2 regions of the Mitsuaria sp. MSU3D genome follow, and region 1 is predicted to be linked to the other one. Evidence: predicted binding sites of a transcription regulator. Region 1 holds the regulator's gene; the other holds the start of a gene.
The links. Region 1 encodes LexA, which represses DNA repair genes until DNA is damaged. Its sites were predicted from a motif close to ACTGTATNNNNATACAGT; they were not measured.
Positions count from the first base shown of each region.

Region 2: the regulator LexA is predicted to act here: its motif matches at 2,814-2,831, upstream of imuA (translesion DNA synthesis-associated protein ImuA).

Region 1 is NZ_CP200314.1:1,233,911-1,249,140, reverse strand. It holds gene AC1VNM_RS05755 (ATP-binding cassette domain-containing protein) at 1-700, shown strand, start outside; gene AC1VNM_RS05750 (MarR family winged helix-turn-helix transcriptional regulator) at 857-1,414, shown strand; gene AC1VNM_RS05745 (organic hydroperoxide resistance protein) at 1,464-1,898, shown strand; gene AC1VNM_RS05740 (asparaginase) at 2,007-2,933, opposite strand; gene lexA (transcriptional repressor LexA) at 3,057-3,734, shown strand; gene AC1VNM_RS05730 (helix-hairpin-helix domain-containing protein) at 3,752-4,057, shown strand; tRNA gene AC1VNM_RS05725 (tRNA-Asp) at 4,123-4,199, opposite strand; tRNA gene AC1VNM_RS05720 (tRNA-Glu) at 4,302-4,377, opposite strand; tRNA gene AC1VNM_RS05715 (tRNA-Ala) at 4,440-4,515, opposite strand; tRNA gene AC1VNM_RS05710 (tRNA-Asp) at 4,563-4,639, opposite strand; tRNA gene AC1VNM_RS05705 (tRNA-Glu) at 4,822-4,897, opposite strand; tRNA gene AC1VNM_RS05700 (tRNA-Ala) at 4,940-5,015, opposite strand; gene gltX (glutamate--tRNA ligase) at 5,160-6,560, opposite strand; gene AC1VNM_RS05690 (O-succinylhomoserine sulfhydrylase) at 6,557-7,792, opposite strand; gene purF (amidophosphoribosyltransferase) at 7,792-9,303, opposite strand; gene AC1VNM_RS05680 (CvpA family protein) at 9,364-9,852, opposite strand; gene AC1VNM_RS05675 (SPOR domain-containing protein) at 9,921-10,880, opposite strand; gene folC (bifunctional tetrahydrofolate synthase/dihydrofolate synthase) at 11,045-12,424, opposite strand; gene accD (acetyl-CoA carboxylase, carboxyltransferase subunit beta) at 12,522-13,394, opposite strand; gene trpA (tryptophan synthase subunit alpha) at 13,445-14,242, opposite strand; gene trpB (tryptophan synthase subunit beta) at 14,239-15,230, opposite strand, start outside.
Region 2 is NZ_CP200314.1:6,394,726-6,409,955, forward strand. It holds gene AC1VNM_RS28175 (error-prone DNA polymerase) at 1-489, opposite strand, end outside; gene AC1VNM_RS28180 (Y-family DNA polymerase) at 523-1,917, opposite strand; gene imuA (translesion DNA synthesis-associated protein ImuA) at 1,868-2,761, opposite strand; gene AC1VNM_RS28190 (sensor histidine kinase) at 2,869-4,239, opposite strand; gene AC1VNM_RS28195 (response regulator transcription factor) at 4,229-4,912, opposite strand; gene AC1VNM_RS28200 (GNAT family N-acetyltransferase) at 5,249-5,839, shown strand; gene AC1VNM_RS28205 (Crp/Fnr family transcriptional regulator) at 5,900-6,556, opposite strand; gene AC1VNM_RS28210 (hypothetical protein) at 6,818-7,645, shown strand; gene AC1VNM_RS28215 (AMP-dependent synthetase/ligase) at 7,794-9,740, shown strand; gene AC1VNM_RS28220 (ABC transporter ATP-binding protein) at 9,740-10,678, shown strand; gene AC1VNM_RS28225 (branched-chain amino acid ABC transporter permease) at 10,707-11,636, shown strand; gene AC1VNM_RS28230 (branched-chain amino acid ABC transporter permease) at 11,670-12,734, shown strand; gene AC1VNM_RS28235 (ABC transporter substrate-binding protein) at 12,867-14,129, shown strand; gene AC1VNM_RS28240 (ABC transporter ATP-binding protein) at 14,196-15,053, shown strand; gene AC1VNM_RS28245 (hypothetical protein) at 15,081-15,230, shown strand, end outside.

The sequences.
Region 1 (15,230 bases):
CGGCGAGAAGGCGCGGCTGGTGCTGGCGATGCTGGTCTGGCAGCGCCCCAACCTGCTGCTGCTGGACGAACCGACCAACCACCTGGACCTGCAGACGCGCGAGGCGCTGTCGATGGCGCTCAACGAGTTCGAGGGCACCGTCATGCTGGTCAGCCATGACCGCGCGCTGCTGCGCGAGGTCTGCGACGAGTTCTGGCTGGTGGCCGACGGCAAGCTCTCGCCCTTCGACGGCGACCTGGACGATTACCAGCGCTGGCTGCTGGATCGGTCCAAGGAGGCCGCGAAACTCGCCAAGGAAGAGGCCAAGCAGGCCCTGCGCAGCGCGCGCGCCAGCAGCGCGGCCGCCGCCCCTGCGCCGGCCCCTGTGGCCGTGGCAGCGGCGCCCGTGGCCGCCGTGCCAGTGACGCCGCCCGCCCCCGTCAAGCGCGAGGACCGCAAGCTCAGCGGCCAGGCCCGTCAGAAGCTGTCCGAGCAGACGCGCCCGCTGCGCAAGGAGATGGAGCAGATCGACGCCCGCATGAAGGCGTGGGCGGACGAACGCGCCGCGCTGGAAGCGCAGCTGTCGGGCGCGGGCCAGACGCCCGCGCAGATCGCGGACGCCGGCAAGCGCCTGAAGGCCATCGGCGACGAGATCGAGGCCGCGGAACTGCGGTGGCTGGAGCTCAGCGAGCAGGTGGACGCGATCCAGGCGACGGGCTGAGCCCGTCCCGCTCCACAGCGACGCCCTGGTGGACCCTTGTCCCCGGGGCGTTTTTCTTTCTGGAACTTCGCGCCGCCGCCGCCGATAGTTCCCGTCAACCGCCTTCAAAGACCATTTCAATTGCGTGCAATTTAATTGCTCGCTATAGTTCAGCTCATGCCGAACACAAAGTGCTTCAACCCGCAGATCGCCGCCGCCCCGGCCGCGACCCGCGCCCAGCCGGTGCCCGCGGGCACGGACTGGCTGAAGCTGGATGTTCAGCTGTGCTTCGCGCTCTATTCGACCTCGCTGGCGATGACGAAGCTCTACAAGCCGCTGCTGGCTCCCCTGGGCCTGACCTATCCGCAATACCTGGCGATGCTGGTGCTGTGGGAGACCGACGGCCCGAGCGTCTCCGATCTGGGGCAACGCTTGAACCTGGACTCCGGCACGCTGACGCCGCTGCTGAAACGCCTGGAATCGAACGGCCTCATCGAACGCCGCCGCGCCATGGCCGATGAGCGCCGCGTCGAGATCCACCTGACGCCCGCCGGCCGCGCACTGCGCGAGCAAGCCGTCTCCATCCCCGAACAACTGGCCTGCGCCAGCGCCTGCGGTCCCGCCGAACTGGAGTCGCTGACAAGACGCCTGCATGAATTGCGAGCCAATGTACTGACCCATCTGGCACGCGATCCCGCTGATCCCGTCACTGTCGACGAGGATGGCGAGACCTGACCCCGAGTTGTCCTTTCACCCCTCACCCATCACCACCAAGGAGCCTCACATGGCCATCGAAAAAGCCCTCTACACCGCCACCGCCACCGCCACCGGCGGCCGTCAAGGCACCGCGCAATCGTCCGACGGCGCGCTGAAGGTCGATCTGTCCACGCCGAAGGAACTCGGCGGCGGCGGCGGCCCCGGCACCAACCCGGAACAGCTGTTCGCGGCGGGCTACTCGGCCTGCTTCATCGGCGCGATGAAGGCCGTCTCGGGTCGCAACAAGGTCGCGCTGCCGGCCGAAGTCTCGATCACCAGCGAAGTCGGCATCGGCCCCCACGCCAACAAGCCGGGCGCCTTCGGCATCGCCGTGTCGATGAAGATCTCCGTGCCGGGCATGGACCGCGCCGCGCTGGAGAAGCTGGTCGCCGAAGCCCATGAGGTCTGCCCGTACTCGAACGCCACGCGCGGCAACATCGACGTCACGCTGACGATCGTCTGATCATCCGGGTCCGGCTCGTTCCGGACTCTCGATGGAAAAAAAGCGCCGGCAATGCCGGCGCTTTTTCGTTGGCGCATGCTTGCGCGCGCGTTCGTTGGCGCGGTGAGATCAGCGGGAGCGCAGCAGCGTGAGCATCAATTCGATGCGCGCCGCCCAGGGCGACAGCGCGGCCGCGGGCTCGTCGGACGCGCCGACGATGCGCCCCTGCGCGCAGCGCGTCGTTCGCCAGACCGGGATACCGGCGTCCTTCAGCGCCTGCACTGGCACGTCGAGCGCACGATTCAGCGTGCCATTCCCGGTGCAGGCCAGCACCAGCCCCTGGAGCCCCGCCGCACGCCACGCGTCGAGCGAACGCGCTTCCGAGCCGGCGTGGCTGCCGAGCACCTCGACCCAAGGCCACCGCGACGCGTCTTCGGGAAGCAGACCCACACCCAACGCCTCGCCTTGCGGCCAGTCGCGGAAGCGGCGCAGCGCACCCTCCTCCACCACGGCCAGTGGACCAGCGTCGGGCCCCGCCTCGAAGGCGTTCAGGCGATAGCTGTGCGTCTTGCGCAGTTCCAGGCCGGACCACACCTGACCCGCCACGACCGCGACGACGCCGCGCACGCCTTCGGCTTCGGCAACAGCCACCGCATCCAGCAGGTTCTGCGGACCATCCGCCTGGATGGCCGTCGCGGGGCGCATCGCGGCCGTCAGGACCACCGGCTTCTCCGGCGCGAGCACGCGCTGCAGCAGGTAAGCAGTCTCCTCGAGCGTGTCGGTGCCATGCGTGATCACGATGCCGCGGACCTCGGGGCGATCCAGATGCTCCCGCACCCGACGAGCGAGTCGCGCCCAGGTCGCGTGATCCATGTCCTTGCTGTCGAGCTGAGCCAGCTGCTCAGCCTCAAGCGCCTTCGACGCCAACGCCGGTACCGCGCTCACCAGCGACTCGACCGACAGCGAGCCGGCCTTGTAGCCGACGTTGTCCGTCGCGCTGCCGGAGGTCCCGGCGATGGTCCCGCCGGTGCCGATGATCACGAGGGTCTGGGCCACACTTTGCAATTTCTCGTCTCCTGTATAAAAATCCAGATGCTGGATGAATTCTCAGGCGGCTTTTGAACCATCAGGGTCGCCGCGTTCTCGACATCCGGTCCTCAATGGAAAAAAGGCTTGCTCGTGGATACACCGCCCAAACTCACTGCCCGGCAACAGCAGATCTTCGATCTGGTCCGCGACAGCATCGAGAGCACCGGCTCGCCGCCCACCCGCGCGGAGATCGCGCAGCAACTGGGATTCAAGTCCGCGAATGCGGCCGAGGAACACCTGCAGGCTCTGGCGCGAAAAGGCGTCATCGAGTTGGTCGGCGGTACCGCACGTGGGATCCGCCTGCCGTCGACCGCCTTGCGTCAGGTCAATCGCGCCCGGGAGCACAGCCAGTTCGCGCTGCCGCTGGCGAGCCTCGCACAGTTGACGCTGCCGCTCGTGGGCCGCGTCGCTGCCGGCGCGCCGATCCTCGCCGAGGAACATGTCGAGCAGCACTATAGCGTCGACCCCTCGATGTTCTCGAAGGCGCCCGACTTCCTGCTCCGCGTCAAAGGCATGAGCATGAAGGACATCGGCATCATGGACGGCGACCTGCTCGCCGTTCAGAAGATCAGCGAGGCGCGCAATGGCCAGGTCGTCGTGGCGCGCATCGGTGAAGAGGTCACCGTGAAGCGCTTCCAGCGCCATGCCGACGGCATTCGCCTGCTGCCGGAGAACCCGGACTTCCAACCGATCGAGGTCACCCCCGATGAGGAGTTTGCGATCGAAGGCCTGGCAGTCGGTCTGATCCGTTCCGGCGGCTTTCACTGAGCGCCGCCATCCCCCTCATGAGCGCGCGAAAGACGCACAGCAAAGCAGCCTCGGCCGCCGAATGCGCGTCTCTGCGGCAGATTCCCAACATCGGACCGGCGATGGTGCGGGATTTCGAGTTGATGGGGATTCATCAGCCGATGGATCTCGTGGGCGCCGATGCCTTCGCGCTGTATCAGCGGATTTGCAAACTCACCGGTCAGCGGCATGACCCGTGCGTCCTGGATACTTATATGGCCGCCGTCGATTTCATGAACGGCGGCCCTCCCCGTGATTGGTGGAGTTATACGGCGCAGCGCAAGCGCGAGTATCCGGATATCTGATTGAAGAACAAAAGCGACGACCAAAGAAAAAACCCTGCCGATTTGCATCGACAGGGTTTTAATGTTGGCGGAGTGGACGGGGCTCGAACCCGCGACCCCCGGCGTGACAGGCCGGTATTCTAACCAACTGAACTACCACTCCAGATACGACGCTATTGAGTGCATCGATATCATTTGCGAACAAATTCTGCTGCAAGCAATCAGTTCCATACAGAACTGCGATGCAGCCAAGCCTTGTCAAACTTGGCGTCCCCTAGGGGATTCGAACCCCTGTAGCCACCGTGAAAGGGTGGTGTCCTAGGCCTCTAGACGAAGGGGACAGGACCTGCTTGTTTTGACTCGAACTGCGCGTACCTTGCAACCGTCACACCCGAAGGCGTTCTGGTGGAGGTAAGCGGGATCGAACCGCTGACCTCTTGCATGCCATGCAAGCGCTCTCCCAGCTGAGCTATACCCCCGAATGCTTTCGCATCGAATCGGTACGCCGCCCGAGTCTCAACTGTGTTGGCGGAGTGGACGGGGCTCGAACCCGCGACCCCCGGCGTGACAGGCCGGTATTCTAACCAACTGAACTACCACTCCAGATACTCAAGACCTTTCGATCTGTCGCATCAAACTCTTCTTGCTTTGATTTCATCAATCACTTGATGTCATCGCTGCGTCGATTTCGTTACTGTACCTGATTTTGACAACGATCAAATCGATTTCCGAAGAATTTTTCGATTTTCTCGTTCAATCTCTGGTCAGTAACCAAGCTCGAAACTTGGCGTCCCCTAGGGGATTCGAACCCCTGTAGCCACCGTGAAAGGGTGGTGTCCTAGGCCTCTAGACGAAGGGGACTGAACCTTCTTCCTTGAACCGCGCGCCACGCAAACTGAAGTTTGGTGGAGGTAAGCGGGATCGAACCGCTGACCTCTTGCATGCCATGCAAGCGCTCTCCCAGCTGAGCTATACCCCCTTCGGGGAATTCGACCCGGCTTCTTTTCGGCTTTCTGAATTTCATCGGGGAGCTCGCGCTCCCCGTTTAATTCATCGTCTGCCGCTTCGAAGTTCGTTTCGAACGTCGCGCTGTTCAAGCGAGAACGAGAGTATAGATCGAGTTTTAAACAGAACGCAAGCGGTTCAACAAAATTTCTTTGTCGAAAAGTTCCAGCACCGCATCCACCGACGGCGTCTGCGAACGACCGCAGGCCAGCACCCGCACGGGAATCGCCAGTTGCGGCATCTTGATGCCGTACGCCGTGATCGTTTCCTTGATCGCGGCGCTGATCGACGCCTTGTCCCAATTCGCCAGCGCGTCGAGCTTGTCCGCCAGCGCCAGCACGGCCGGCTTCACGGCATCGGTCAGGTGCTGGGCCCGGTCCGCCTCGCTCGGCGTCACCGGCGACACATACATCGCCAGCCAGTCTGCCAGCGCCACCGTGGTACTGCAGCGATCCTTGAACAGCGCGCACATCGCTTCGAGGCGCTCCGGCGCGGCCAGGCCACGCCTGCCAAGTTGCACCGCCACCAGCGACGCCAGACGCGCGTCATCGGCCAACTTGATGTAGTGCGAGTTGACCCATTCCAGCTTGGCCGGATCCCATTGCGCGGGGCTCTTCGAGAGATGGCTGCCGTCGAACCATGACACCAGTTGCGCCACGCTGTAGAGCTCGTCGTCGCCGTGACTCCAGCCCAGGCGCGACAGGTAGTTCAGCATCGCCTCGGGCAGATAGCCGTTCTCCTCATACGCGGTGACGCTGACCGCGCCACGGCGCTTGGACAGCTTCAGTCCGTCATCGCCCAGGATCACCGGGATGTGGCCGAACGCCGGCAGCGCCGCGCCCAATGCGTTGAACAGGTTGATCTGCCAGGGCGTGTTGTTGATGTGCTCATCGCCGCGGAAGACATGGGTGATCTTCATGTCCCAGTCGTCGATCACGACCGCGAAGTTGTAGGTCGGGACGCCGTCCGGACGCAGCAGGATGAGGTCGTCGATCTCGCGGTTGTTGATCGTGATCGGTCCCTTGACCAGGTCGTCCCAGGTCACGTCGCCGTCGACCGGATTCTTGAAACGCACCACCGGCTCGATGCCCGCGGGAATCGCGGGCAGCGTCTTGCCCGGCTCCGGACGCCAGGTGCCGTCGTAGCGCCGCTTCTCGCCACGCGCCTCCTGGCCCGCCTTCATCGCGGCGAGCTCCTCGGGCGAGCAGTAGCAACGGTAGGCGGTGCCGGCAGCGATCATCTGCTCGATCACCGCGTGATAGCGCTCCAGGCGCTGCATCTGGTAGACCGGGCCTTCGTCGTACTCGAGGCCCAGCCACCGCATCGATGCCAGGATCTGGTCGACCGAATCCTGCGTCGATCGCGCGACGTCGGTGTCCTCGATGCGCAGCACGAATTCGCCGCCATGATGGCGCGCGTAGGCCCACGAGAACAGTGCCGTGCGCGCTGTGCCCAGGTGCAGGAAGCCCGTCGGCGACGGGGCGATGCGGGTGCGGACCGGGGTGGAAGGAGTCGTCATAGGGAATTCAAACCGCGGGCCAGGTCGGCCTTGATGTCTTCGATGTCTTCCAGGCCGACCGCGACGCGGATCAGACCCTGCGTGATGCCGGCCGCCTGGCGCTGCGGCTCGGTGAGCCGGCCGTGCGAAGTGCTGGCCGGATGAGTGATGGTGGTCTTGGTGTCGCCGAGGTTGGCGGTGATCGAGCAGATGCGAGTCTGGTCGATCACCTGGAACGCCGCGGCGCGGCCGCCGTCCTCGCCACCGCTCTTCACGATGAAGGACACGACCGCCCCGCCCTGCCCGCCTTGCTGGCGCATCGCGAGCTCATGCTGCGGATGCGACTTCAGGCCCGGGTAGTACACACGCTCGATGCCGGGGTGCGCCTCCAGCCATTCGGCCAACACGGCGGCGCTCGCGGTCTGCGCCTTCATGCGCACCGACAGCGTCTCCATGCCCTTGAGCACGACCCAGGCGTTGAACGGCGACAGCGACATGCCCACCGAGCGCATCACGGGGGTGAACACCTCGTCGACGTGCTTCGCGGAGGCGCAGATCGCGCCCGCGATCACGCGGCCCTGCCCGTCGAGGTACTTGGTGCCGGAATGGATGATGAAGTCCGCGCCCATCTTCGCCGGTTGCTGCAGCGCGGGCGAGGCGAAGCAGTTGTCGACGGCCAGCAGCGCGCCGTGCGCGTGCGCGATCTCCGCCAGCGCGGCGACATTGCAGACCTCGGTCAGCGGATTGGTCGGCGTCTCGGCGAACAGCAGCTTCGTGTTGGGTTGCAGGGCCCCCTTCCACTCGGCCAGGTCAGTCTGCGACACGAAGGTCGTCTGGACGCCGAACTTGCCGAACTCGCCCTGCAGCAGCTTGATGGTCGAGCCGAACACCGAGCGCGAGCACACCACGTGGTCGCCGGACTTCAGCAGGCCCATGACCAGCAGCATGATCGCGGACATGCCCGACGAAGTCGCGATGCAGGCCTCGGTGCCTTCGAGCGCGGCGAGCCGGCGCTCCATCATCATGACCGTGGGATTCGAGAAGCGGCTGTAGACGAAGGCCTCTTCCTCGTTGGCGAAACGGCGCGCGGCGGTGGCTGCGTCCGGATGCACGAAGGAACTGGTCAGGTACAGCGCTTCCGAGTTCTCGCCCCACGGCGACGGCGGCAGGCCTTCGCGGACGGCGAGCGTGTCCAGCCGGACGTCGGCGGGCAGGTCCACGCGCGGGATGCCGCCCTTCTTGTCGTTGCCCATCACTGGTCTCCGCCGCTCTGCAGCGCCAGACGGCTGCGCGCCGGCATGTCCTCTTCCTCCGGCTGCGACTTGCGCTGCGCCTGCAGCGTGGCGAAGTCCTCGGCCGACACGTCGCCGGTGATGTAGGTGCCGTCGAAGCAGGAGGCCTCGAAACCGTTCAGCCCCGGGCGGAGCTGGCCGACCACGCGCTTCATCGCATCGACGTCCTGGTAGATCAGCGCGTCGGCGCCGATGAACTGGCGGATCTCCTCGATCGAGCGGCCGTGGGCGATCAGTTCCTCCTTGGTCGGCATGTCGATGCCGTAGACGTTGGGGAAGCGCACCGGCGGCGCGGCCGAGGCCAGGTAGACCTTGTTCGCGCCGGCCTCGCGGGCCATCTGGACGATTTCCTTGGAGGTCGTGCCGCGCACGATGGAGTCGTCGACCAGCAGCACGTTGCGGCCCTTGAATTCGAGGCCGATCGCGTTGAGCTTCTGGCGCACCGACTTCTTGCGCGTGGACTGGCCCGGCATGATGAAGGTCCGGCCGACGTAGCGGTTCTTCACGAAGCCCTCGCGATACGGCTTGCCGATGCGGTGCGCGAGCTGCATCGCCGACGGGCGGCTGGACTCGGGAATCGGGATGACGACGTCGATCTCGCTCGGCGGGATCGTCGAGATCAGGCGCTGGGCCAGGGTCTCGCCCATGTTCAGCCGGGCCTGGTAGACCGAGATGCCGTCCATCACCGAGTCCGGGCGCGCCAGATAGACGAACTCGAACATGCAGGGGTTCAGCGTCGGGTTCTCGGCGCACTGCTGCGTGTGGACCGTGCCGTGGGTGTCGATGAACAGGGCCTCGCCGGGCGCGAGGTCGCGCGTCAGCGTGTGCGCCGTGCCTTCGAGCGCCACGCTCTCGCTGGCGACCATGACCTCGCCGTCGGCCGCCTGGCCGAAGCACAAGGGGCGGATGCCGTAGGGGTCGCGGAACGCGAGCAGGCCATGCCCGGCGATCAGGGCGATCACGGCGTAGGAGCCCTTGATCCGCTTGTGCACCGTGCCCACGGCCTTGAAGATCTGCGCCGGCGTCAGCGGCAGGTCGCGGCCGGCCCGCTCGAGCTCATGCGCGAGCACGTTGATCAGGACTTCGGTATCGCTCTCGGTGTTGATGTGGCGGCGGTCGACGTCGAACAGCTCGTCCTTCAGCGCATGCGCGTTGGTGAGGTTGCCGTTGTGGACCAGGACGATGCCGTAGGGCGCATTGACGTAGAAGGGCTGCGCCTCCTCTTCCGAATAGGCATTGCCCGCCGTCGGATAGCGCACCTGGCCGAGGCCGACGTTGCCGGGCAGCCCGCGCATGTTGCGGGTGCGGAACACGTCGCGCACCATGCCACGCGCCTTGTGCATGAAGCACTTCTGACCCTGCATCGTGACGATGCCGGCCGCGTCCTGGCCGCGATGCTGCAACAGCAGCAGCGCGTCATAGATCAGCTGGTTGACCGGCGCCTTGGAAATCACACCGACGATGCCGCACATGGGGAGGTCCTTAATGCTTCTGGAACGGGAGGAAAACGACGGCCGGAGCGCTCGTGACGCTCAGGCCGGAATGTAGTCTTGCAGGGCCGCGGGCAACAGCGGCTTCACCTGCGTGAGCGTGGCCTGCAGCCAGGGCGCGATCTGCGATTCGGCCCAGGGCTGCGAGCGCACGGCCGGCGTCATGTCGACGATGACGGTCGCCAGCAGCGTCAGCAGCACCGCGCGCAGCACGCCGAAGGCGGCGCCGCCGAGCCGGTCCAGCACACCCAGCGGCGTCGCGTGGATCAAGGCCCGGATCAGCTTCGCGCCGAGGCCCCAGATCAGCAGCACCAGGATGAAGGCCAGCACCAGCCCGAGGGCGTGGATCAGCGCCGGACCGATCTTCTCCGCCGGCAGGAAGCGCTCGATGAACGGCGCCACGAAGGGCGAGGCCGCGTAGGCCACCAGCCAGCCGGCGATGGTCATCAGCTCGAACACCAGGCCGCGCCAGGCGCCCAGCAGGACCGAGATGACGAGCAGGCTCAGCAGCGCGAGGTCGACCCAGTTCATCGCGGCGATCGGAGGTGCGCTGAGGCGGGTTCATGGTCGTGCATCGTGACAGTCTCCGTGCCGGCCCGTCAGAGCGTCAGCACGGCCGACGACAGGCCGCCGCCGCGGACTTTCGCCGCGACCTTGTCCGCCTCGTCGCGCGAATTGAACGGCCCCACCCGCACGCGGATGCGCTTGCCGTCCGCCGTGTCGACCGCCTGCGTGTACGTCTTCAGGCCCATGCGCTCGACCTTCACGCGCACATCCTGCGCGGCCTTGCCGTCGGCGTAGGCACCGACCTGCACGATGAAACGCGCGGCGGACGCGGCCGCGTCCGGCTTTCTCTCGGAAGAGGGCCGCCCCTCCAGCAGCGCCTGGGCGCGGGCAGCATCCGCGGAGCGGGTGTCGGGTTTCGGGTCAGGCTTGCGTTCGGGCTTGGCGTCGACCTTGGGCTCGGGCTTGCGTTCCGGCTTGGTCTCGGGTCTGACCTCGGGCTTGTGTTCAGGCTTGGGCTCGACGCGCGCCGGGCGGGCGGGCTCGGCGATCGTCGCGCGCTCGTCGGGCTTGGTGTCCATGCGCGTGGGCGGCATGGCCTGGGCCACTTGATCGGCCACCGGGTCGCGAGGCGCTTCCGGCGGCGGAACCGGCCGGTCGGCGGCGGCTTGCTCCGCGGACTCGGTGATGATGCCGCGGCCGGCATCCGCCCCGGCGGTCTGACCGCGCGAGGTCGGAGCAGTCGGCGCGGGAATGGTCAGCGGCGTGGCGCCGTCCTTGCGCGGGATGTCGATCGGCAGGTCGACCGGGATCGGACGCGGCTGGGTCTCGAAGAGCAACGGGAACACGATCACCGCGACGCCCACCAGTACCGCGGCGCCGATCAGGCGACGGCGCGCCCGCAGACGCAGTTGCTGGACATCGTCGACCGCCTCGGCGCCGCCGCGGGCGCGCCCTCGCGCACCGTCGCCGGAACGGCCCCGCTCAGCCCGATCACCGCCTCGGTCGCCGGAGTCGTTCGCTTCGCCGCGCTTCAGGAAGGACAGAAAACCCATGTACTCGGAGAACCTGGTTGATGCCGCGCCGTCGCCGCGGGAGTGCCTTCGGGACCCAGGGCCCCGGAGCGGAAAGCGGCCCCTCCGTAGGTACGGACAGGGCCGCCGACTTCAACTGCGAGAGATTCGAATGCAGCGTTGCGAAGCGCTCAATGCCGCCCGCTTCAAGACTCGGATTCCGGCTGGACGCCGCCGCCCAGTCTCGGGATGCCGTTCTTGAGCACGCCGCCCACGGTGAAGAACGAACCGAAGACCAAAATTCTATCAGCGGGGTCCGCCTCGGCCGCCGCCGCGGCCAGGGCCGACGCGGGGTCCGGGTGCAGCGATGCGCCGACTTCCTTCGGCGTCTGCAGCGTGCCGGCGGCGCGCGCCTCGTCGAAACGTGTCCGCAGCGCCTGGGCGGTCGCCGCACGCGCGATCGGCAGGTCGCAGAAATGCCAGTGGTCGATCAGCGGCGAGATGCGCGCCAGGATGTTGGCGAGATCCTTGTCCGCCATCGCGCCGAAGACGGCACGGGTGCGCGGGTAGAAGCCCATCTGGTCGAGGTTCTGCGCCAGCGCCGCCACCGCATGCGGGTTGTGCGCGACGTCCAGCACCAGCATCGGCGAGCCCGGGATCACCTGGAAGCGGCCCGGCAGTTCGACCAGCGCGAGCCCCGCGCGCACCGCCTGCGCGGAGATCGGGAGCCGCTCGTACAGCGCCTCGAAGACCGCCAGCACGCCGGAGGCATTCAGCAACTGGTTGACGCCGCGCAGCGCCGGGTAGGACATGCCGCTGTAGCGCCGCGCGCGTCCCGCCCACTGCCATTGCTGGCGATCGCCCGAATAGCTGAAATCGCGTCCGAGCTGGCGCACCTCGGCGCCGATGGACTCGGCATACGCGGCGATCGAGGCCGGCGGCATCGGATCGGACACGATGGCCGGCCTGCCCGGTCGCATGATGTGCGCCTTCTCGCGGCCCACGGACTCGCGATCCGGGCCGAGGTACTCGGTATGGTCCAGGTCGATGCTCGTGATGACGCTGCAATCGGCGTCCATGACGTTCACCGCATCCAGGCGCCCGCCCAGGCCGACTTCCAGGATCACCAGGTCCAGCGGCTCGGATGCCAGCTTGTGCAGGATCGCGAGCGTGGTGAATTCGAAATAGGTCAGCGCCAGTTCACCGCGGGCCTGCTCCACCGCCTCGAAGTGCGGCAGCAGCGCCGCGGCGTCGACCGGCCGCCCACCGACGCGGCAGCGCTCCTGGAAATGCACCAGGTGCGGCTTGATGTAGAGGCCGACGCGGTAGCCCGCCTGCAGCGCGACGCTCTCCAGCATCGCGCAGGTCGAGCCCTTGCCGTTCGTGCCGGCGACCATCACGACCGGTGTGTCCGGACCGAAGTTCAGGTTCAGACGCTGGCGCATCTCGGCGACACGTGCCAGCGTCATGTCGATGTCCTTCGGATGCAGCCGCTCGCAGCGGGCCAGCCAGGCGTCGAGCACCTGCTGCGCGTCGCCGCCGGGGGTCAGCACGGGAATGGACAGATCGTTCGAAGTGGTGGACATCAGGAATTCCAAGGCTCAAATGAAGACGGCCAGACCGGGAGTGGTCTGGCCGTGCTGAGTACCGCCACCGCCCCGGGGGCGGTTCGCCGTCGCGACGTCAGGCGACCGCGTCGGAACTCTGCCGCTGCAGGATGGCCAGGTTCCGGGCGATGACCTCGCGCAGCTTGCGGCGGTCGACGATCATGTCGATCGCGCCCTTCTCCATCAGGAACTCGGCGCGCTGGAAGCCAGGTGGCAGCTTCTCGCGCACGGTGTTCTCGATGACGCGCGGGCCGGCGAAGCCGATCAGTGCCTTCGGTTCGGCGATGACGATGTCGCCGACGAACGCGAAGCTCGCCGACACACCACCCATCGTCGGATCGGTCAGCACGCTGACGTAAGGCAGCTTCGCCTTGGCCAGACGCGTGAGCGCGGCGTTGGACTTGGCCATCTGCATCAGCGAGAGCAGGCCTTCCTGCATCCGCGCGCCGCCGGTGGCGGTGAAGCAGATGAACGGGGTCTTCTGCTCCAGCGCGGTCTCGACGCCGCGCGCGAAGCGCTCGCCGACCACGGAGCCCATCGAACCGCCCATGAAGTCGAACTCGAAGCAGGCGGTGACCACGGGGATGCTCATCACCGCGCCGCCCATGACGACCAGCGCGTCGGTCTCGCCGGTCGATTCCAGCGCTTCCTTGAGCCGGTCCGGATACTTCTTGCTGTCCTTGAACTTCAGCGCGTCCACGGGCAGCACTTCCTGGCCGACCTCGTAGCGGCCTTCGCCATCCAGGAACGCATCCAGGCGGGCGCGGGCGCCGATGCGATGGTGGTGACCGCACTTCGGGCAGACGTTGACGTTCTGCTCAAGGTCGGTCTTGTACAGCACCGTTTCGCAGGACGGGCACTTGATCCACAGGCCTTCCGGCACCGTGCGGCGCTGGTCGGGGTCGGTCTGCTGGATCTTCGGGGGAAGCAGTTTCTCAAGCCAACTCATGGCGGGCTCCTATGTCTATCGCCAGACGCGCAACAGGGCAGTTTGCCCCGTCAGGCGTCCAGCGCGGCGCGGATGTCTCGGATGAAGGCCGCTGCCTGGATCGCGACATTATCCCTTGTCTGCGACTCGATCAGCTGGACGAGGGCCGAACCGATCACCACCGCGTCCGCATGGCGCGCCACGGCGGCCGCCGTCGCCCCATCGCGGATGCCAAAACCGACTCCCAGCGGGATGGACACGTGCTTGCGCAGACGCGGCATCGCCTCGGCGACAGCGCCGGTGTCCAGGTGCCCGGCGCCGGTCACGCCCTTCAGCGAGACGTAATAGACGTAGCCGCTGGCCAGCCGTCCGAGACGGGCGACGCGTTCGTCCGTCGAGGTGGGCGCCAGCAGGAAGATCGGATCCAGCCCCTGCGCCTTCAGTGCCGCGGCGAAGCGCTCGCACTCCTCGGGCGGATAGTCGACGACCAGCACGCCGTCGACGCCGGCGGCCTTGGCCTCGGTCACGAAGCGCTCCAGACCGAAGCGCTCGACCGGGTTCGCATAGCCCATCAGCACAACCGGCGTCGCGTCATCGTGCTGGCGGAAGTCCCGGACGATCTCCAGCACGTGCGTCAGCGTGATGCCCTTGGCCAGCGCGCGTTCGCTGGCCTTCTGGATCACGGGGCCGTCGGCCATGGGGTCGGAGAACGGCACCCCCAGCTCGATCACGTCGGCGCCGGCCTTGGCCATCGCCAGCATCAGCTCGACGGTCACATCCGCATACGGATCGCCGGCGGTCACGTACGGGATCAAAGCCTTGCGGCCTTCGGCGCCCAGGCGGGCGAAAGTGGCTTGGATACGGCTCATTGCGCACCTCCCTTCACGGCGTGGCCGGCCATCGAGGGCCGGTCGAAGTATTCGGCACCCGACAGGTCGGCGACGGTGCCGATGTCCTTGTCGCCGCGGCCGGAGAGGTTGACCAGCAGATGCTGGTCGGGACGCATCGTCGGCGCCAGCTTGATCGCATGCGCCAGCGCATGGCTCGATTCGAGCGCGGGGATGATGCCCTCGGTGCGGCACAGCCGGTGGAAGGCCGTGAGCGCTTCGGCATCGGTGGCGCCGACGTACTCGGCGCGACCGATGTCCTTCAGGTAGGCGTGCTCGGGGCCGACGCCCGGGTAGTCCAGTCCGGCGGAGATCGAATGCGTCTCGATGATCTGCCCCGCGTCGTCCTGCAGCAGATAGGTGCGATTGCCGTGCAGCACGCCGGGCGAGCCGGCGGTCAGCGTGGCCGCATGCTTGGGCGTGTGGACGCCCTGCCCCGCGGCCTCGACACCGATCAGGCGCACGCCCTCGTGCGGGATGTACGGGTAGAAGATCCCGATCGCGTTGCTGCCACCGCCGACGCAGGCGATGACGGCGTCGGGCTGTCTGCCGGTCATCTCGGGCATCTGCACGAGGCACTCGTCGCCGATGACGCGCTGGAAGTCGCGGACCATCATCGGATACGGGTGCGGGCCGGCCACGGTGCCGATGATGTAGAAGGTCGACTCGATGTTGGTGACCCAGTCGCGCATCGCCTCGTTGAGCGCGTCCTTCAGCGTCTTCGAACCCGACTCCACCGGCACGACGCGCGCGCCGAGCAGGTTCATCCGGTAGACGTTCGGCGACTGGCGCTTCACGTCCTCGGAGCCCATGTACACGACGCACTCCATGCCGTAGCGGGCGCAGATCGTCGCGGTGGCGACGCCATGCTGGCCGGCGCCGGTTTCCGCGATGACGCGCTTCTTGCCCATGCGGCGGGCCAGCAGCGCCTGGCCGATGGTGTTGTTGACCTTGTGCGCGCCGGTGTGGT
Region 2 (15,230 bases), 5.2 Mb from region 1:
GTCGTCCAGCGTCTGCGGGCCGATGTCGGCCCGCGTGCAGTGGTAGGTGCCCTTCTCGGCCGAGCGCCGCAGCCGCGAGATGAACTGACACAGGTTGCCGTAGCCGTTCAGGCTGCAGGCCAGCACCACCAGCGTGAACGGGCCTTCGTCCCCCGCATCCTGCTCGCCCAACGCGCCCAACGCGCCCGACGTGCCCAACGCGCCTGAGGCGCCTGAGGCGCCTGAGGCGCGCCCTGAGGCGCCGCTGGGTTCAATGAGGAACTGGCTGCCCACCAGCAGCTTCATGCCGTGCTGCTTCGCGGCCACGTGCGCGCGCACCATGCCGGCCATGCTGCACTCGTCGGTGATCGCGAGCGCGGCGTAGCCGAGCTCCTTGGCGCGCACGACCAGTTCCTCGGGCCAGCTCGCCCCCTTCAGGAAGCTGAAGTTGCTGAGGCAGCGCAGTTCGGCGTAGTCGGGAAGGACCGAGGCGCCAGGGAGGGCGGACATGGTGAGCGGCCTGTACGAACGGAGGGTGCCTGATCAGGCATACATCCCGTGCAGGAACCACGCCTGCACGGCGGACTTGTCGTCGTCGCCGTTGCCCGTCCCGCTCAGCCGTTCCTGATAGACGGCCAGCACGCCGGCGTTCTCGTTGACGGCGATCCAGTAGTCGCGGGTGACCTTGCGGTGCGCCTTCGTGTCGGGGATGCGGTCCCACCAGCCGCCCTCGATGCGATCCGGCCCGACCAGCAGCGTCAACGGGCCCTGGTAGTGCGGCCGGTGCTCGCGCACCGCCAGCCGCAGCGGCGGGTCGAGCAGGAAGGCGGGCTCCGGCACGGCCGGCGCGCGCACCGCCGCCTGCCGACCCTTGCGGCGGGAGGCCGTCCGGCCGTCGCCGCAGGTTCGCCAGCGCGTCTGCCATTCGGGTCGGTGATCGTCACCCAGGACCGGCTGCTGCACCCGCTCAGGACCGAGCCGCGCGGCGATGCGTTCCAGGGTCAGGTACAGCGTCTCGCCGGTGCGCACCACGTCGGGCAGCAGGGAGCCGCTGTCCTCCACCAGCGCCTGCACGCCGACCGCCTCCAGCCGCAGTTCACCGACCGGCGCCAGCAACTGGGTCTTGGCCAGATGCTCGGCCATCAGCCGGCAGAAGTGTTCGAGCTCGCGGATCGGCTCGGCGGTGCGGATCGTGAGGCAACCGCCTTCGCCGGCGTCCTTGGCGCGCATCGAGTCGTGCACCCAGTGCAGCGTGACGCCGGTGGCGCCCGCATGGCGCGCCGCCAGCCAGCCGCACAGCCGCATCAGCAGCGGCCGCGTGCCCAGCAGCAGCGCGGGCGCGTGGTCCTCGCGGCAGGGGAGCTCGACGCGGGCGTGGAAGTCCTCGGGCAGCGCGACCCAGGCGTGCGCCTCGGGCCGCAGGCCGTAGGCCTGGTCCAGCATCGTCAGCAGCGCCGCGCCGAAGCGGCGGCTGATGCCGCCGCGCGGCAGCGCCCGCAACTGGCCCAGTGTGTTGATGCCGGCGCGGCTCAACGGTTCCGCGTGTTCCGCGCCGGCGCTCAGCGCCTGCAGCGGCAACGGGTCCAGCACCGCCTGCAACAGCCGCCCGCCGAGGTCAAGCACGCCGCAACGCGCCAGTACCAGCGCGGCGGTGGCCGACGGCGCCCAGCCGATGCCCACGGCGCCCAGGTCGGGCGCTTCGTCGCTCAGGCGCGCCTTCAGCGCGGGCAGGCCGCGGAACAGCCGCAGGCTGGCCTCGACCTCCATCACGACGGCGTCCTCCATCAGCGCCACGCGCGGCGTGAACTGCAGGCACCACACCGCCAGGCCCGCCTGCGTCTCCGCGCAGATCCCCCAGGGATGCGGCGGCGGCGCGGTCGACGGGTCCTCAAACGGTGCCGGCGGACGAGGCGGCAGGATCAGTGCGACCCACAACATGGGAGAACTCCGGGAACAGGGTGAGCGCCACGGGCTCGTGGAGGGATTCGGACACCGTTTCGAGCAGGGGCCCGGCACTGCCCTGGCCCTTGCCGGCCGACTCGTTGACGGTGTCGGCCACGTCGGCGACCGGCACCGTCATCGGCGCCACCGGGCGCATCGTGCTGGGCCGCATCACGCGCGGGGTCAGGACATGCTCGAGCCCGCCGGGGATCGAGGCCAGCCGCAGCGGGGTCTCGTGGGCGGGGCCTTTGCGCTTGAGGATCTGGACGTCCAGGGCCCAGTCGACATCGATCGTCGCCAGCACCCGCAGCGGCGCCGGCGACGGGTCATGACGGGCCGCCAGCGGCCGGAACAGGAACACCGGTCCTTCGAACGACTGCGCCAGCACCTGTAGCCGCCGCAACTGCTCGGGCGCGGCTTGCGGCAGCCAGGCCAGCACCGCGCCGGCGGCATTGGACTTGATCAGCTGTTCGGTGCACCAGAGCCGCTCCGACGGCGCGCGCGCGTCGATCCAGACGAGGTGGCGCTCATCCAGCCCCAGGTGCATCAGGCCGGGCAGGTGGGGGCGCTTGGGCGGTCCGACCATCGCCACCGCGGCACCGTCGGCGACGACGCGTCGGAGCGACGGTCCCGCCAACCGCCATTCGGCCAGCGAGAACTGCGGCAGCAGCACTTCGGTCAACTGGCGTCCGGGCCAGCCGCCCCCGGGCAGCTCGGCGTCCAGCGCGTCGAAGCCGCTCGGCCAGACGGTGTCGGTGCCGCGGCCCAGCGCGTCGCCGCGCCAGATCGCCTCCGCCACGGCAGGCGGAAGTGGGGCGAGAGGGGCGGACAGGGCAGGCATGGCGGGCGTCGTCGAGAGACAAAAACGCCGGTTGAGGAACCGGCGTGAGATCACTGTATGTGCATACAGTATAGGAGGACGACAGCCCCGTCCAGGGCTGTTTCAACTCAAGTCGGGAGAATGTCCCGATGGCCGGCCGGCACCTCGGCGGAGGCGGGCGACGTGGGAAAAGCGAGTACGAATCGCGTACCCCCACGGGCCGGCGCTTCCAGGCTGACGGTCCAGCCCAGGTGCTCGGCGACGCGCTTGACGATGGCCAGGCCCAGGCCCGCGCTGCCGGCGCCCGCCGGGTCGACCTGCATGAAGCGGTCGAAGATCCGGTCGCGCACCGCCGGCGGGATGCCGATGCCGGTGTCCTCGATGACCACGCGGCCGGCCTCGAGCCGGATGTCGACGCGGCCCTGGTCGGTGAACTGGCAGGCGTTGCGGATCAGGTTGCCCAGCGCGATGGCCGCGAGCTCGGGCCGCGCGGGCACTTCCAGGCCGGCGTCGGCGGACGCGGCATGCAGCGTCATCTCGACCTCCTTGCCCTTGAGCAGCGGCCGGCAGCGTTCCATCTCCTGGCGCAGCAGCGGCAGCAGCGCGGTCGGCGGCGCGCCGATGCTGGCCGGGTCGCGCGACAGCAGCAGCATCGCGACGACGCGCTCGCTGGTGTCGGCCGCGGTGCGCCGGATGCGCTCGGCCAGTTCGACCATGTCGTCGCGATCGTGCAGCCGCGCTTTCAGGATTTCGGCGGCGCCCAGCATCACAGCCAGCGGCGTTCTCAACTCATGGCTGACATCGCCGGTGAACCAGCGCTCGCGGTCCAGGTAGCGCTGCTGCGCCTCGGTCTTGGCCGCGAACGCACGCGACAGCACGCCCAGTTCGTCGGTCGAGTCCAGCAGCGGATATTCGCGCGGCGCGGTGTCGGTCTCGACGGCGCGGGCCAGCGCGGTGACCGGGGCGACGATGCGGCTCGCGGTCAGTTGCGCCAGGAACAGCGCCAGTCCCAGGCAGCAGACGAAGGCCAGGCCGAGCAGGCCGTAGACGCCCGCCTCGATCTTGGCGAAATCCTCGTCGCGGTCGGTCAGCACGAAGACCGTCCCGAGGTCGTCGCGGACCAGGGCGGTGAAGGTGGCGTCCTCCTGCGGCAGCGTGTACTTGCCCGGCGGCTTGCCGCGCAGTGCCTGCGGGATGGCATCGCCCTTGTAGAGCGTGACGCTGGGCGGCAGGTCGGCTTCCAGGCCCTGCTTCTCGCGGGCGATCAGCTCGTCGGCGGTGCGGTCCAGGCGCTGGTCGACGAGGCGGTCCTCGATGCTCGAGGCGATGCGCACCGCGGCGACCGCGAAGGCGCCGCAGACCAGCAGCGTCAGCAGCAGGAAGGCGGCGGCCACGCGCGTGCGCAGCGTGGTCGGCGCGGCCGTCGAGCGGCCGGCGCGGGCTTCGCCACGAGGGTGGCCGCGTGGATCGCCGGGGTCGCGCCGCGGCTCATCCCGCATCGGGCGACACCAGCCGGTAGCCGATGCCCGGATGGGTCTTCAGCAGCGGGACGGGGAAGGGCTTGTCCAGCGCCGCGCGCAGCGCGTGGATGTGGGTGCGCAGCGCGTCGCTGTCGGGCGGATCGTTGCCCCAGACCTCGCGCTCGAGGTCCTCGCGGCGGACCAGCTTGGGCGCTTCGCGCAGCAGCGCGGACAGCAGCTTGTAGCCGGTGGGCGTCAGCTGCAGCGGCTTGCCGGCGCGGGTGGCTTCGAGCGTGTCGGGATCGAAGCTGACGTCGGCGTAGCTGACCGCCGAACTGAGGTTCAGGCCATGCGAGCGCCGCATCAGCGCCTTGAGGCGGATCTCCAGCTCGACCAGGGAGAAGGGCTTGACGAGGTAGTCGTCGGCGCCGCTCTCGAAGCCGGTGACCTTGTCGGCGATCGTGTCGCGGGCGGTCAGCATGAGGATGGGGGTGGGGCGGCGGAAGTCCTTGCGCAGGCGCCGGGCGACATCCAGGCCGTCCAGGCCGGGCAGGGTCAGGTCCAGCACGATCGCGTCGTAGGAGCCGGCGGCGGCCTGCGCCAGCCCGCCCAGGCCGTTGCGGGCCACGTCCAGCGCGTAGCCCATCGGCTCGAGGTAGGCGAACAGGTTCGCGACGATGTCCGGGTTGTCTTCGATGACCAGCAGCTTCATCACGAGGCTCTCGTTCCTGCGGCGCCGGGCGCCGCGTCGTCCTGAGGGACGGGACCCGTTGGGGGAGAGGTCCCCCCGCGAGACCCGCGGATGCCGGGAATGCTATGCGAGCGGGGCCTGTCCGACCTGTCCGCGGGCTGTCGGCACCGCCCTCGCGAGGGGCATCCCCCTGTGATGCGGACACAAGGTGGGCGATTGGCGCGCGACGGGCTCGAAGCTTCCGCGGTTCCATGCGCTTGGTCACGTTTCGTGACGCAAGTCCGGGCCTGTCACCGACCGCCCGGTCGACGCTGCACTTGAAATCCGGGTTGGGCGCATAATTTGCGGGTTAACCCTATGCTTGCGCCCTTCATCTCCATCCCCGCCGTCGAGCGGCTCACCGCAACCCGCCGGCTGAGCCTGCGTCCGCCTGCCGCGGCGGATGCACGCGCCTTCCGCGACCTGCTGACCGATCCCGCGAATCGTCGATTCGACGCGGGTGGTCCGGCCGCGTCGGAGCGGCTGGAGCTCTGGCGCGCGCTGTGGACGCGCGACGGCCTGGGGCCGTGGGCGGTGGCGCTGCGGGAGCAGCCCTCGCTGGGCGCGATCGGTTTCGGCGGCTTGAGCCGGGGCCGCATCTGCGGCGCGCCGGCGCTGCTGCTGGAGTTCCACTTCCTGTCCGATCACTGGGGCCGGGGCTATGCGGCGGAGATGGCGACCGCGGCGCTGACGCTGGCCTTCGAGAGCCTGCATGCGACGTCGGTGCACGCGCTGCTGGCGCCGGGCAACACGGCGGCGCGCAAGACGCTGGAGCGTGTCGGCCTGCGATTGACCGGCTCGGTCGCCGACTGCCCGGGCGAGGCGGCGAGCCTGCTCTACGAGATCAACGCGGGCCAGTACGCGGCGCTGCCGCCGGAACCGCCGGAAGCGACACCGTTCGGGGCGTGAGGCCGACTGCCTCGACCGTCGTTGTCGAGTCCATCGTCGACCGGTCAGACGAGCACATCGCTACTGCTGCGGATACACCCTCAACCCCGCCAGATCGAGCACCCTGAGCCCGCCGTACTCGACGGCGATGAGGCGCTGTTCCTGCAGGTGGCGCAGCGCCTCGTTGACGCGCTGGCGCGAGAGCCCCACCAGGTGTCCCAGTTCCTGCTGCGTGATGCGCAGCAGTCCGTTCACCCCGGGGTAGAGCTGCGGGTGGAACAGCGCCGCCAGGTTGCGCGCCACGCGCAGGTCGGGGTCGCTCTGGCGGTCGATCTCGCGCGCGGCGATGAACTGGCCCAGCCGCTCGTTGAGCTGGTTGAGCACGTAGCGGTTGAAGGCCAGGCTGGTGGCCAGCAGTTCGTGGAAGCTCTCCAGCGGCAGCCCCGCCACCACGCTGCGCCGCAGCGCCTGGATGTTGTAGCGGTAGGCCTCGCGCTTGAGCAGCGTGCCCTCGCCGAACCAGCCGCCCGGCGGCACGCCGGTGAAGGTGACCTGCCGCGCCGCCGCCTCGTCGTTGCTCATCTTCAGCAGTCCGTCGATGACGCCGAACCAGAAGTTGGCCTCGCGCCCGATGCGGCAGATCCGCTCGCCGACCTCGACCTCCGCCACCTGGATGCTGGAGGCGACGCGTTCGCGCAGTTCGGGTTCGATCGCCTTCAGCCACGGAATGGCGCTCATCTCCTGCGCGCTCGCGGCCCGCGCGCGCAAGCGGATCGGCTGCGTCGGCACAGCCCCCGAGAGGGGCGTCTGCAGGGCCGCATGCAGGGGGGAACCTGGCGCGGCGTGGACAACGGTGTCGGGGGTCGGGGCCATCCCCCGTTCATCGCGCCGGCGCATGACAGGAACCTGACGCGGTGCCCTGGGGGAAACACGGAGCAGGAACCTGTTTGACAACCCAGTTCACTAGCGCAGCTTCTTACCTTTTTGACGTGTGGCCTGATGTTTTCTGCAATAACGACGACGCCTTCTTTTCCAATCGCTGTTGGCGCCACCATCCCGGTCAGCCGGTGGACGTCCGAGGACCAGCTTGCCAAGGACCAGTACCACGCCGAGGTCCGCTCGCAGCTGAATGACATCACCAGGCAGACCGACGCGCTGCTGGATCGGCACGCCCCGAAGCTGCTCGCTTCCGCTGAGGACGTCCTGACCGCGATCAAGGCGCAGGCCGCTCACTCGATCGTGGTCAAGGAGACGGTCGACCGTCTCATGAAGAGCGAACACTGCGGTCTCAGATTCTTCGTGGAGCGGGCCGGGGTGCTGCTGAAGGCGGCGCAGGAGTCGCGAAGTGAAGATCCCGGCGCTTCCACGCAGAGGCGCCAGCGCTATCTCGACGAATTGATGTCCCTGAACCGTTGCATGCTGTCGATCGCCGTCAAGGACTTGACCAGCGACGGGACCCAACCGGAGTCGCCGTGTCCGGATGAGATCGTCATTCCCGGTAACGTCCCCCAGTTCGGATACCTGATCGGCAAACTCACACAGCGCTGCAAGGAAGGCAACGACTGGCTCATCGGGCGCCGGCTCAGGTCGTTCCACGATCGCTGGCGCGTCGACCTGAAGAAGCCGGACGCTCTGGCCGAGCTGCAGGGAGACTTCCGCGGGCTGTGCACCGCCATTCGGACCGCCGAAGCCCCGCGTCTTCTCGGGCTCTCCTGGCCTGGGCTCGGGCCTCGTCGCGGACTCCCGGCCCTGACCATCGCGTCCGTGCCGCAACAGCCCGTCGGGCACCAGGCACGCGCGGACGCCATCGAGAGAACGCCCGCCTGATCCGGGAAAACGCTCCCCCGAAGTCTCCCTAGGACTGTCGTCGCAACGACAACACGACGTCAAAGAGCCGGCCTACAGTCGGCGCAACCCCGCGGCCAGAGCGCCTCCATCAGAGAGGCGACAGCGGGGAAGCACAAAGGAGACGACGGTGGAACAGACCTTCCCCCGCCTGCTGCTCGCTCACGCCGCCCAGCGCCCCCATGCGCCGGCGCTGCGCGAGAAGGAGCTCGGCATCTGGCAGACGCTCGACTGGGCGGCGCTGGCGGCGCTCGTGCGCGACCTCGCGCATGGCTTCGCCGCCGCCGGCATGACGCGCGGCCAGCACCTCGTCGTGATCGGCGAGAACCGGCCCCGGCTCTATGCCTCGATGCTCGCGGCGCAGTCGCTGGGCGCGATTCCGGTGCCGCTGTACCAGGACGCCGTCGCCGCCGAATTCGCGTACCCGCTGCAGAACGCCGACGTCGCCTTCGTCGTCGTCGAGGACCAGGAGCAGGTCGACAAGCTGCTCGAGATCCGCGATCAATGCCCCGCGCTGCGGCGCATCTGGTTCGACGATCCCCGCGGCCTGCGCCATTACGCCGCGGACGGACTCGCCTCGATCGACGGCCTGTGCGACGACGGCCGCGCGCATGCGCTGCGGCATCCCGGCTGGTTCGAACGCGAAGTCGACGCGGGCCGCGCCGGCGACGTGGCGGCGATGTTCTTCACCTCCGGCACCACCGGCCATCCGAAGGGTGTCGTGCACACGCACACCTCGCTGATCGACCGCGCCCAGGCCGGCGCGCGCTTCGACAAGCTCAGCGCCGACGAGGAGGTCCTCGCCTACCTGCCCTGCGCCTGGATCGGCCAGAACGTCTTCAGCTACGCGCAGTGGCTGGCCTGCGGCTACGTCGTCAACTGCCCCGAGTCGGCCAGCACCGTCAGCATCGACCTCAAGGAGATCGGTCCGACCTACTACTTCGCGCCGCCGCGCGTTTTCGAGGGCCTGCTCACCAGCGTGATGATCCGCATGGAGGACGCCGGCGCGCCCAAGCGCTGGCTGTTCGCGAAGGCGATGGCGCTGGCGAACCGCGTCGGCCCGGCGCTGATGGACGGCAAGCCGGTCGGCGGCTGGGAGCGCTTCAAGTACCGCCTCGGCGACCTCGCGATCTACGGCCCGCTGCGCAACGCGCTGGGCTTCTCGCGGGTGCGCGTGGCCTACACGGCGGGCGAGGCCATCGGCCCCGATCTCTTCAGCTTCTACCGCTCGATCGGCATCAACCTGAAGCAGCTCTACGGCTCGACCGAGACCGCCGTCTTCGTCTGCCTGCAGCCGGACCACGAGGCCAAGTCCGACACCGTCGGCGTGCCCATCGATGGCGTCGAGATCAAGCTCGCGGACAACGGCGAGATCCTGGTGCGTTCGCCGGGCCTGCTCCAGGGCTACTACAAGAACCCGGAGGCGACGGCCGAGGTGCTCGGCGCCGACGGCTGGTATCGCACCGGCGATGCGGGCTTCCTCGACGCGGGCGGCCATCTGAAGATCATCGACCGCGCCAAGGACGTCGGCCGGCTGCGCGGCGGCGCGCATGACGGCGCGATGTTCGCGCCCAAGTACGTCGAGAACAAGCTGAAGTTCTTCGCCTTCGTGAAGGAGGCGGTGGCCTTCGGCGATGGCCGCGACCGCGTCTGCGCCTTCATCAACATCGACTTCGAGGCCGTCGGCAACTGGGCCGAGCGCCGCAACCTCGCCTACGCCGGCTACACCGACCTGGCCGGCAAGGCGGAGGTGCTCGGCTTGATCAAGGACTGCGTCGAGAAGGTCAACGCCGACCTCGCCCAGGACGAGCGCCTGGCCGGCAGCCAGATCACGCGTTTCCTCGTGCTGCACAAGGAGCTGGACGCGGACGACGGCGAGCTCACCCGCACGCGCAAGGTCCGCCGCGGCGCGATCGCCGACAAGTACCGCGTGCTGATCGATGCGCTCTACGAGGGCAAGACCTCGCAGTTCGTCGAGACGGCGGTGCGTTTCGAGGACGGCCGCAGCGGCAGCGTCAGCGCCGACCTGCGCATCGAGGAGGCGACCACCTTCCCGCACACCCGGAGGGCCGCCTGATGAGCGCCAGTCTGACCGTCAATGCAGCGAGCGGCGGCGCCGCGGCCCCGGCCGGCGCGCAGTTCCAGGAGGCCGGCCAGGCCGTGCCGCCGACGACGCCGGCGCAAGGCGCGGCATCGCCGCGCTCCGCAGGCGACCCGGCGCCGGGCCGGCGCATCGGCGAGGTGATCCTCGAGGTCGAGCACATCTCGCTGTCCTTCGGCGGCGTGAAGGCGCTCAACGACATCAGCTTCGACGTCCGCGAGCACGAGATCCGCGCCATCATCGGCCCGAACGGCGCCGGCAAGAGCTCGATGCTGAACTGCATCAACGGCGTCTACCAGCCGCAGCAGGGCGACATCCGCTATCGCGGCGAGGACGTGCGCCAGTGGAGCCCCCGCACGCGGCTGCGCCGCATGGCCGAGCGCGGCGTCGCGCGCACCTTCCAGAACCTGGCGCTGTTCAAGGGCATGAGCGTGCTGGACAACATCATGTCCGGTCGCAACCTGCACATGAAGCGCCACCTGCTGTGGCAGGCGCTGCGGATCGGGCCGGCGGTGCACGAGGAGATCGAGCACCGCGAGAAGGTCGAGCGCATCATCGATTTCCTCGAGATCCAGGCGCATCGCAAGACGCCGGTCGGCGGCCTGTCCTACGGGCTGCAGAAGCGCGTGGACCTGGGCCGCGCGCTGGCGATGGAGCCCAAGGTGCTGCTGCTCGACGAGCCGATGGCCGGCATGAACGTCGAGGAGAAGCAGGACATGTGCCGCTTCATCCTCGACGTCAACGACGAGTTCGGCACGACCATCGTCCTGATCGAGCACGACATGGGCGTGGTCATGGACATCAGCGATCGCGTCGTGGTGCTCGACTACGGGAAGAAGATCGGCGACGGCACGCCCGACGAGGTGCGCGCCAATCCCGAAGTGATCCGCGCCTACCTCGGCGCGGGCGAGTGACGCCGGGAAGAAGACAAAGGAAACGATCATGGGCTTCTTCCTCGAAACCGTCTTCGGCGGCCTGATGGCCGGCATGCTCTACGCGCTGGTCGCGCTGGGCTTCGTGCTGATCTTCAAGGCCTCCGGCGTCTTCAACTTCTCGCAGGGCGCGATGGTGCTGTTCGCGGCGCTGGCGATGGCGCGCTTCGCCGAATGGTTCCCGCAGTGGTTCGGCTTCGAGAGCCTGCTGCTGGCCAACGTGCTGGCGCTGGCGGCCGCCGCGGCCTGCATGGTCGTCGTCGCCTGGCTGGTCGAGCGGCTGGCGCTGCGCGGACTGGTCAACCAGCCGGCGATCACGCTGCTGATGGCGACGCTGGGCATCAGCTACTTCCTCGACGGCGCCGGGCAACTGATCTTCGGCAGCTCGACCTACAAGATCGATGTGGGCCTGCCGAAGGATCCGCTGTTCGTGCTCGGGGACACGTTCCCGGGCGGGCTGCTGCTGAACAAGGAAGACCTGTACTCGGCCGTGATCGCCGGGGCGCTGGTGGGCCTGCTGTCGCTGTTCTTCCAGAAGACCCGCACCGGCCGCGCGCTGCGCGCGGTCGCCGACGACCACCAGGCCGCGCAGTCCATCGGCATCCCGCTGTCGCGCATCTGGGTGATCGTCTGGTCCGTCGGCGGGCTGGTCGCGCTGGTGGCCGGGATCATCTGGGGCAGCAAGCTGGGCGTGCAGTACTCGATCTCGCTCGTCGCGCTGAAGGCCTTCCCGGTCGTCATCCTCGGCGGCCTGACCTCGGTGCCGGGCGCGATCGTCGGCGGGCTGATCATCGGCGTCGGCGAGAAGCTGTCGGAGATCTACCTCGGCCCGTCCGTCGGCGGCGGCATCGAGAACTGGTTCGCCTACGTGCTCGCGCTGAGCTTCCTGCTGGTGCGGCCGCAAGGTCTCTTCGGCGACAAGATCATCGATCGCGTCTGAGTCCGTACTCGACGAACGATCAAGGAGACGACCGTGTTCTATCGTGAAAACGGCCAGTTCAAGGCCAGCTACCGCGCGGACCTGGCGCTGTTCCCGATCGCGCAGGACCGCCGGGCGGTGATCGCGCTGGCGCTGGTGGCCTTCGTCGCCGTGCCCTGGCTGGCGAGCGACTACACCTTCCGCGCGGTGCTGATCCCCTTCCTCGTGCTGTCGCTGGCGGCGCTGGGCCTGAACGTGCTCGTGGGCTACTGCGGGCAGATCTCGCTGGGGACCGGCGCCTTCATGGCCGTCGGCGCCTACGCGGCCTACAACCTGCAGGTGCGCATCGAGGGCATGCCGCTGCTGCTGTCGCTGATCGGCGGCGGCCTGGCCGCGACGGTCTGCGGCGTGCTGTTCGGGCTGCCGAGCCTGCGCATCCGCGGGCTCTACCTCGCGGTCGCGACGCTGGCGGCGCAGTTCTTCATCGACTGGTTCACCAACCGCGTGCCGTGGGTGACGAACAACTCCTCGTCGGGCTCGGTGAGCGTCGGCACGCTGCAGCTGTTCGGCCTGCCGCTGGAGACGCCGGCGCAGCGCTACCTGCTGTGCCTGTCGCTGGTGGTCGTGTGCGGGATCCTGACCAAGAACCTGGTGCGCGGCGCCATCGGCCGCGAGTGGATGGCGATGCGCGACATGGACGTCGCCGCCGCCGTCATCGGCATCCGGCCGGTGCACGCGAAGCTGACGGCCTTCGCGGTCAGCAGCTTCATCGTCGGCGTGGCCGGCGCGCTGTGGGGCTTCGTGCACCTGGGCGCGTGGGAGCCGGCGGCCTTCGGCATCGACAAGTCCTTCCAGCTGCTGTTCATGATCATCATCGGCGGGCTCGGGTCCATCGCGGGCAGCTTCTTCGGCGCCGCGTTCATCGTGCTGCTGCCGCTGCTGCTGAACCACGTGCCGCATTGGCTGGGGCTGCCGCTGTCCACCGGCGCGGCCTCGCACCTGGAGCACATGATCTTCGGCGCGCTGATCGTGTTCTTCCTCATCGTCGAGCCGCACGGCCTGGCCCGCCTGTGGTCCACCGCCCGTCAAAAGCTGAGGCTGTGGCCGTTCCCTCATTGAGGGCGCCTTGAATCCCACCGATTTCAAACCGCACCGCAGAGTGCACCACCAGGAGACGACACCATGAGCTTGAAGACCTTCGCGCGTGGCGCGCTAGGCGCGGCAACGCTGGTCGCAGCCGCGCTGCCGACGATGCTGCCCGCCGTGGCGCAGGCGCAAGCCGCGACCGAGCAGTTCATCCCGCTGCTGGTGTATCGCACCGGCCAGTTCGCGCCCTTGGGCATGCCCTGGGCGGACGGCAAGCAGGACTACCTGAAGCTGATCAACGCGCGCGACGGCGGCGTGAACGGCGTCAAGCTCGCCTTCGAGGAATGCGAGACCGCGTACGACGCCGCCAAGGGCGTCGAGTGCTACGAGCGCCTGAAGGGCAAGGGCGGTGGCGCATCGGGCTTCGACACGCAGTCGACGGGCATCACCTTCGCGGTGACCGACAAGGCCTTCGTCGACAAGGTCGTCGTCGAGACGCCGGGGTACGGCCTGTCGCAGTCGGCCGACGGCACCGTCTTCGAATGGAATTTCCCGCTGCTCGGGACCTACTGGACCGCCGCGGACGTCATGCTGCAGGACATCGCGAAGAAGGAGAAGGGCTCGCTCAAGGGCAAGAAGATCGCGCTTGTCTATCACGACAGCCCCTACGGCAAGGAGCCGATCCCGCTGATCCAGAAACGCGCCGCGGCCGAAGGCTTCGAGGTGCTGCTCTACCCGGTCACGCCGCCCGGAGTCGAGCAGAAGTCGACCTGGCTGCAGATCCGCCAGCAGCGGCCGGACTACGTGCTGTTCTGGTCCGCCGGCGTGATGACGCCCGCAGGCATCCGTGAAGCGCAGGCCAGCGGTTATCCGCGCGAGAAGATCTATGCGATCTGGTGGGCCGGCTCGGACCACGACGTCAAGGACATCGGCGCCGGCGCCAAGGGCTACAACGCGATCACGCTGCACAACAGTTCGGCGAAGGACAAGGTCCATGACGAGCTGAAGAAGTTCGTCTACGACAAGGGCCAGGGCACCGGCCCGGCCACCGGCATCGGCGCGATCGCGCACACGCGGGGGATGATGATCTCGATGCTGCAGGTCGAGGCGATCCGCACCGCGCAGGAGAAGTTCGGCAAGGGCAAGGTCATGACACCGGAGCAGGTGCGCTGGGGCTTCGAGAACCTGAACCTGAGCGCGGACCGGCTCAAGGCGCTGGGCTTCGGCGAGGTCATGCGCCCGGTGCAGACCAGCTGCGCCAACCACATGGGCACGGACTGGGCGCGCATCGTCCAGTGGGACGGCGCGAAGTGGAACCTCGCGTCCGACTGGTACCAGTCGGACAAGACCCACATCGATCCGCTGGTCAAGGAGTACGCCGCCAAGTACGCCAAGGACAAGAACCTGAAGCCGCGCAGCTGCGGTTGAAGGCTGCTTGAGTTCCGCTTGAGTTCCGCTTGAACCCCGCTTGAACGCCGCCTGAGCACCACCGCCATGCAAGCCACTTCCATCCCTTCCGCCGTCGCAGTGCCCGCGGCTGCGGCTGCGGCGCCCGCGCTGCTCGACGTCAACGGCATCGAGGTCATCTATCACCACGTGATCCTGGTGCTCAAGGGCGTCTCGCTGCGCGTGCCCGAAGGGGCGATCGTGGCCTTGCTCGGCGGCAACGGCGCCGGCAAGACCACGACGCTGCGCGCGGTGTCCAACCTGCTCGCGGGCGAACGCGGCGAGGTCACCAAGGGGTCGATCGAGCTGCGCGGCGAGCGCATCGAGCGGCTCACGCCGGCGGACCTCGTGCACCGCGGCGTGGTGCAGGTGATGGAGGGACGGCACTGCTTCGCGCACCTGACGATCGAGGAGAACCTGCTCACCGGCGCGTACACGCGCACCGACGGCAAGGCGGCGGTCGCGCAGACGCTGGAGAAGGTCTACAACTACTTCCCGCGGTTGAAGACGCGGCGGAGCTCGCAGGCGGCCTACACCTCGGGCGGCGAGCAGCAGATGTGCGCGATCGGGCGGGCCTTGATGGCCGATCCGAAGATGGTGCTGCTGGACGAACCCTCGATGGGTCTGGCGCCGCAGATCGTCGAGGAGGTCTTCGAGATCGTGCGCGACCTCAACCAGAAGGAGCGCACGACCTTCCTCCTGGCCGAGCAGAACACCAACATGGCGCTGCGCTATGCCGACTACGGCTACATCCTCGAGAACGGCCGCGTCGTCATGGACGGCCAGGCCCAGGCCCTGCGCGACAACGAGGACGTGCGCGAGTTCTACCTCGGCATGGGCGGCACCGATCGCAAGAGCTTCCGCGACGTGAAGAGCTACAAGCGCCGCAAGCGCTGGCTGGCTTGAATTCAAGGATTGATGGGAGAGCAGTTCATGGACAACGACTTCTTCGCGCCCCCGCCGTTCAAGGCCGAGGAGGCGCTCGTGCAGTTGAAGCGCGCGCTGCGCGACCTGCGTGCGCTGACGGAGCGCGGCACCGGCTGGAGCTTCGAGAACCAGGAGGTGCTCCAGCTCGCGGCCGGC